Rosistilla oblonga: one gene and its partner. The main gene of each other region encodes a partner of the protein of the gene in region 2 in a complex. Links are inferred from orthologs where the notes say so. Each region holds a gene or a part of one and is shown on either strand. Other genes may lie near its edges. The genes, in order: mnmE and mnmG.

What was found.
Region 1: the proteins of mnmG (region 2) and mnmE are in contact, whole or in part, in a solved structure (PDB 9HIP), measured with the Escherichia coli proteins. The link is inferred for Rosistilla oblonga from one-to-one orthologs.

The regions. Positions count from the first base shown.
Region 1 is NZ_CP036292.1:4,964,596-4,967,743, reverse strand. Bases 308-3,130 are described here. They hold mnmE (tRNA uridine-5-carboxymethylaminomethyl(34) synthesis GTPase MnmE), read right to left. Parts: upstream 2,495-3,130; coding sequence 1,121-2,494; downstream 308-1,120. Other genes in these bases: CA51_RS17570 (HEAT repeat domain-containing protein), read left to right, coding at 2,670-3,130; CA51_RS17580 (type 1 glutamine amidotransferase domain-containing protein), read left to right, coding at 573-1,100; CA51_RS17585 (TIGR03009 domain-containing protein), read right to left, coding at 308-320. In the rest of the region: more of CA51_RS17585, read right to left, coding at 1-307; more of CA51_RS17570, read left to right, coding at 3,131-3,148. UniProt on the Escherichia coli protein: Exhibits a very high intrinsic GTPase hydrolysis rate. Involved in the addition of a carboxymethylaminomethyl (cmnm) group at the wobble position (U34) of certain tRNAs, forming tRNA-cmnm(5)s(2)U34.
Region 2 is NZ_CP036292.1:414,115-417,415, reverse strand. Bases 237-3,212 are described here. They hold mnmG (tRNA uridine-5-carboxymethylaminomethyl(34) synthesis enzyme MnmG), read left to right. Parts: upstream 237-767; coding sequence 768-2,657; downstream 2,658-3,212. Other genes in these bases: CA51_RS01460 (response regulator), read left to right, coding at 2,980-3,212; CA51_RS01470 (hypothetical protein), read right to left, coding at 237-579. Outside these bases: more of CA51_RS01470, read right to left, coding at 1-236; more of CA51_RS01460, read left to right, coding at 3,213-3,301. UniProt on the Escherichia coli protein: NAD-binding protein involved in the addition of a carboxymethylaminomethyl (cmnm) group at the wobble position (U34) of certain tRNAs, forming tRNA-cmnm(5)s(2)U34.

The DNA of each region.
Region 1 (3,148 bases), 4.6 Mb from region 2 along the record:
GGAGCTTGGTATTTGACTTCGCCACGAGCCCAGCTGGCATGGATTTCTTTGGGCGCTTGCAACGGGCGGAACTGCCATCGCTTAAAACTAGCCGACAACCGCTTCGTCGAATTGCTCGATGATTCCCAAGCTTTGAGCAGCTGGTCCAATCGATTTTGTTGCTCGGCAGTCAGCGCGGGGAAGGGCTGTGCTGCTGGAGCACCGGCCGCTGCGTTAGAGGTACCGGGACGAGCTGGCTGTCCCGTGGCAGGCTGTTGCGCCGGACACGTTGCCGCAAACAGGAGGCCCAAGAGGCCAATCGATCGAATCAAACGCATCATCCGTGACGCCCTTTGAATGTTGGAAGGATTTTGTTTTGTGCAGATATCAAAGCGGAACACTAGCAGATCGATCCGCGATTCCGAAGATCGATTACGGCCACTCTGGGGAACCATAAACGAAGCGTTACCGTTGTTGGAATGTCAATTTGCGGCAACCGCGGGGCCTTGGTACGATGCCACGCTCAGAATTTTCGCCTCGTTTGCAGCCTTCGCCTTGTTTTTCTAGCGGTGGCGTCGTTTGAAAGGAATCCCATGCCCTCATTAACTGGCCACAAAATCTTGGTCTTTGTCGGAGATATCTACGAGGACTTGGAACTGTGGTACCCCAAGCTCCGCCTGATCGAAGCGGGAGCCGAGGTGGTCGTCGCCGGCCCCGCCGCCAACACGAACTATGCTGGTAAAAACGGCTATCCCTGCGTTTCCGATACCGCGATCGATGACATGGATGCTGCCGATTTCACCGGCCTTGTCGTCCCCGGCGGCTTCATGCCCGACAAGCTTCGCCGCGATCCGAAGGTCCTGCAGATCGTCCGCGATTTTCATGAGGCGGGTAAACCGATCGGCGCGATCTGCCACGGCGGTTGGATTCCGATTTCCGCCGGCGTTTACAAGGGGATCCGCGTGACCGGATCGCCCGGGATCAAAGACGATCTGATCAACGCCGGTGCGATTTGGGAAGATGCTGCCGTCGTGATCGATCGCCATCATGTCACCAGTCGCCGCCCCGACGATCTGCCCGATTTCTGCCGCGGGTTGATCGAAGTCCTAGCGGCCGGGTAGCCGATGTTGCTAGCAAGTTGTTATTTGCCGATGCAGAATTCGCTGAAGATGCGATCCAAAATGTCGTCGGTGTAGACGACACCCGTCACCCGACCGATCGCATCGAGGGCAAAGCGGAGTTCCGCGGCGACAAGTTCTTCGCCCAATTGGTGCTCGATCACCTGCAGGGCGTTGGTGAGCGCTTCGGTCGCTTGGGTGAGCGTTTCGCGGCAGCGGACCGCTGTCGAGGATACCGTCGTCGATTCGACGGCGTCGGCGCTTTGCAGCTGTTGCCCGATCCGAGTTCGCAGCTGGTCGATCCCTTGATCGGTCAAGCTGCTGGTCAGCACCCAGTCGTCGCCTGCCCACGGTGGTAGCTCGTCGCAGCGATCCCGTTTGGTCCCGACAAACAAAATGTGTTGCCCGTTTTTCGGCTGTTCCGTGGTGGTGGATTGCAATTCTAATTGCCACGGCCGCAGCGCGGGTTGTGTCAGGTCGACGCAGACCAGCAACAGATCGGCTTCACGGTGCGCTTGGTCTCCCAACGCTTGGGCTTGTTGATTGATCGCGTCGTCGACCTCTTCGATTCCTGCGGTATCGATCAAACGAACCGTCAGCCCGTCGCAATCGAGCGTCCGTTCGACACAATCGCGCGTCGTGCCAGCGAGCTCCGAAACGATCGCTACCTCCTCGCCTCCCAACGCGTTGATCAGGCTGCTTTTGCCAGCATTCGGATCGCCTCGCATCACGACCTGAGGCGGCCCCGTGGTTCCGCTGCGAGTTGTCATCTGGTCGTTGATCGCTTGGATCTGATCAGCGATCCGTTGGACGTTCGACGAAAGTTCCGCCTGCGTGATGAACTCGATATCCTCTTCGACAAAATCGAGTCCCGCTTCGAGATGAGCTAGCAAATTCAGCAGCTCGGTTCGCAATTGGTTCAGCGGTCCCGAGAGGCCGCCGGACAGCTGCCGCAGCGCCGCATCGAGAGTCCGCTTGTCGTCGGCATCGATCACGCCCAAGACCGCTTCGGCTTCGGTCAGGTCCAAACGGCCAGCCAGGAAAGCGCGCATCGTAAACTCGCCCGGTTCGGCCATCCGCGCCCCGTGATGCAACAAACGCTCTAAGGCTGCATTCAAGATCGGTGCGGCGCCCGGCAGGTGGATCTCGGCGCTGGGCATTCCCGTGTAGCAGCGCTCGTTGGGCCATAACAGCACGCTAGCATCGACGTTCCCCAGCGGATCGCCCAGGTCGATCGAGGTGCCGATCCGCGAGGCTGTTTTGGGAAAACAACAGTCGGCCGGGCACAGCGTCTGCAAAATACGCGTCGTATCGGGGCCGCTGATCCGCACGATGCCGCGGATCGCTCCGCCGGGCGGAGATGCTATCGCGGCGATCGTTTCCTGAGTCGCAAACATATTTGCTTAACCGAGCCCTTCTACCACTTTTCTAACTTGGATTGTGTACCGTCAACGCTTGTCGATCTGTAGGTGCTAGCGGCCGCAAACGGCAACCAATCCCAATACTGCTATTGTCTTATTTAACACATCACAGAAGAATTCACCCCGTCAACCGCACCGGAGCTATCATCGCATGAACCACGACCAATCAAGCAACCCGTTCGCCTATCGGCGTCAACGGCGTTTCGCCGGTTGGCCCTGGTGGGCGGCGATCGGCGTGGTGATCGTGCTGACGGTGTTTGTCGTGCCACGCGTCTGCAATTGGTTTTTGTTGAACCAGCTTACCCAAGGGATCGAAGATCTTCCATTGGGAACCCAGACCGAAAGATTGCAAGCGATCGGGCATTTGGGAGTTCCGGGGATTCCGGTCTTGGTCAAATCGCTGGGCCATCGCGATCGCGGCGTCGCCCGCAGTTCGCTGCAGGTGCTCAAGTCGATGCAGGACCAGATGATGCAGAAGGGGGACGCCGAGGGAGCCGCTTGCCATTTCGAGCTGACCCGCCAACTGGCCGACCAGCTGCCGCAGATCCCGCAGGATCGCCATCCCTGGGTCGGTGAACTTTTGAATCAAACGCTGCTCGATACCTTGGATATCGAACTGCAACGCGCCAA
Region 2 (3,301 bases):
ACGCCCCGGGCGACCTTCGATCGAGATCGGCATCCACTGCCGAACCGCATCGGTCATGTACTCCAACTGCATGTACTCTTCGTCGACCGCCACATCGGTGATCGCATAATCCAACACGATCTGGCCGTTGATATCCGAATCGGTTGTCGCCTGAACCTGCGGATTGGTCGTGTCGACAAACACGCGCAACTGCGGCGCCATGTTGCCGGTCGGATACGAGATCCCGCGAGCATCGATCGTTCGCGTGGAGAACCAAAAATCGCCATCCTCGGGAGCCTGGAACGGGAACCCGCTTTCGTTAGCCGGCTGCCGAGCGAAGAACTTCCACGTCTTCCCCTGGTCTCGCGAGACAAATAATTGAACCTCGACCGGCTGGGCCCCCGTCCGCTCGACCGAAAAGGGGATATCAAAGCTGGTGTTGTTCAGGAACACTCCAGCCCCGAAGTCCTGCGTCGCCGGAGGCGTTGCGATCACGCTGGCCTGCATCGCAGGTGCCTGGGCAACGGCGACGTTTGTGCAACAATATAAAGGAATGGCACACAAGACCGCCAACGTTCGGTGAATTCGCTTTTGTCCCATGGATCCCTATCGCTCCGGTCAGATCGGTCGCGAGCTGCGATTTGCACGAGCAAACCATCGTCGCGAATGCTGATTCTTCCTGTCGCACTCAAATTGCGGGTCGTGCCGGTCATGCACACCCCTTGTTCGGTTCGGCATTTTCAGCGGATCAACTTGAATCAAACACACGGCTCATCTAGGTAAACAATATGTTTGCGGCGGAATACGATTTTGATGTCCTAGTAATCGGCGCCGGGCACGCCGGAACCGAAGCTGCCGCGGCGGCGGCCCGGCTGGGAGCCAAGACGGCCCTGCTGACGACCAACCTCGATACCGTCGGCCAAATGAGCTGCAATCCGGCGATCGGCGGCGTCGCCAAGGGGCATATCGTCCGCGAAGTCGATGCCCTCGGCGGCCTGATGGGCATCGCGACCGATCGGACCGGCATCCAGTTCCGCATGCTCAATCGACGCAAGGGGCCGGCGATGCACAGCCCGCGTGCCCAAGCCGACAAAAAGGCGTACCAGATCGAGATCAAACGCTTAATCGAGGAACAGCCCAACCTCTGGCTGCGGCAGGAAGTCGTCGAGGACTTGGTCACCGAAACGATCGACGGACGCCCGCAGATCACGGGAGTTAAAGTCAAAGGGGACGCGCTCTACCGCGCCCGCTGCGTCGTGCTGACGACGGGGACTTTTTTGCAAGCAATCATGCACACCGGCGAAGCCAAAACCCAAGGGGGCCGCGCCGGCGAAGGGACAACGGCCGGGATCAGCGGCGCCCTGCATCGACTCGGCTTCCAACTGGAACGCTTCAAAACCGGCACCCCTCCGCGGCTGAACGGCCGCACGATCGATTATTCGCAAACCGAACGCCAGCCGGGAGACGACGATCCGCAACCGTTCTCCTTCATGACCGATGCGATCACCACCCCGCAGCTCCCCTGCTGGATCACCCACACGAACGCCCAAGTCCATGACCTGATCCGCGCCAACCTCCAGCGGGCGCCGATGTACAGCGGCCAGATCGACAGTACCGGGCCGCGTTATTGCCCGTCGATCGAAGACAAGATCGTTCGTTTTGCCGAACGCGACTCGCATCAACTGTTCCTCGAACCCGAGGGCTTCAACACCCAAGAGGTCTACGTCAACGGCGTCTCGACCAGCCTGCCTCGCGATGTCCAAGACCAGATGTTCCGCTTGATCCCCGGCCTGCAAAACGCCCAGATCATGCGCTACGGATACGCCGTCGAATACGATTATTGCCCGCCACAGCAGCTTCGCCCCCACCTGGAGAGCAAGCTAGTCGACGGACTGTTCCTGGCCGGCCAGATCAACGGCACCACCGGATACGAAGAAGCCGCCGGGCAAGGCCTGTTGGCCGGCGCCAACGCAGCTCTGACCGTTGCCGGCCGCGAACCACTGATTCTCGGCCGCGAAGACGCCTACATGGGCGTACTGATCGACGACCTCGTCACCAGCGGGACCGACGAACCGTATCGCATGTTCACCAGCCGCGCCGAATATCGACTCACCCTACGGCAGGACAATGCCGACCGCCGCTTAACCAAGATCGCCAACGACGTCGGCTTGATCGATCCCGTGCGATGGCAGCGATTTGAAACCAAACTGGCCGAGATCGACCAGGGAACTCAGTGGCTCAAGGCGGGCCGCATCGAGGGACAACCAGCCGCCAAGTACCTCTGCCGCCCCGAAACGACGTGGCAGCAGATCGAAGAAGCCGTCCCGCAACTGCGAGAACTCTCAGCCGAAGCGGCTCAACAAGTCGAATTCGACACGCGGTATGCCGGATACGTCAATCGGCAACAGACCGAGATCGCGCGGATGAACCGGCTGTCGGAAAAGAAGATCCCCGCCGATTTCGACTTCAAAAACATCCGCTCGCTGCGAACCGAAGCCTTTCAAAAATTCGAGAAGATACGGCCGATCACGATCGCCCAAGCGCGTCGGATCAGCGGAATCACGCCCGCCGACATCGCCCTCCTTCTGGCTCGCCTCGAGTCGCAAAACATGGCAAAAACCAGCAAGCCGGAGCGTCGGCCCCAGACTCCGCCCCCCCAATCGGCAAGCCCGAATTGAGAAGGCCGCCAATCGTCGCAAGCTATTAAAAAGCCGCAGCTTACCCCAAACGAATTCATCTTGACCGGTCACGCGTCTTAGGTATAATTCCCAGAGTTGGCAAACCTGGCAATCAGGGAAGGGCCGGATGCCCTTGCCGAATGCGACCTGTAGGCTGCCCCTATCACGTATAGGCAACGCAACGGGTTTTTGTCGACGAGCCAGATCTGAAGCTTAAGACGTTCCTTCAGCTACCAGACTGTCTCAATCACCCGGTCGTTCTTTCGGACGGGAGCGACGGATTGCCTGGCGAACTCAGGCTCATGCAGGGAGGATGAATGCTATGACCACAAAAACGGTCTTTACCACCGGCGAGGCTGCCAAGATTTGCAAGGTCAGCCAACAAACGATCATTCGCTGTTTTGACAACGGAACGCTCAAGGGCTTCCGAGTCCCTGGCAGCCGATTCCGGCGGATTCCACGCGACCTCCTGTATTCCTTTATGAAGGACAACGGGATTCCGACCGACGCTCTCGAAAGCGGCAAGAAGAAGATCCTAGTCGTCGACGACGATGTCGATTTGGTCGAACTGATCGTCGAAGGCCTGGAGCGCGATGGCCGCTTCGATCTCCGCACCGCCAACAACGGCTTCGATGCGGGGATGC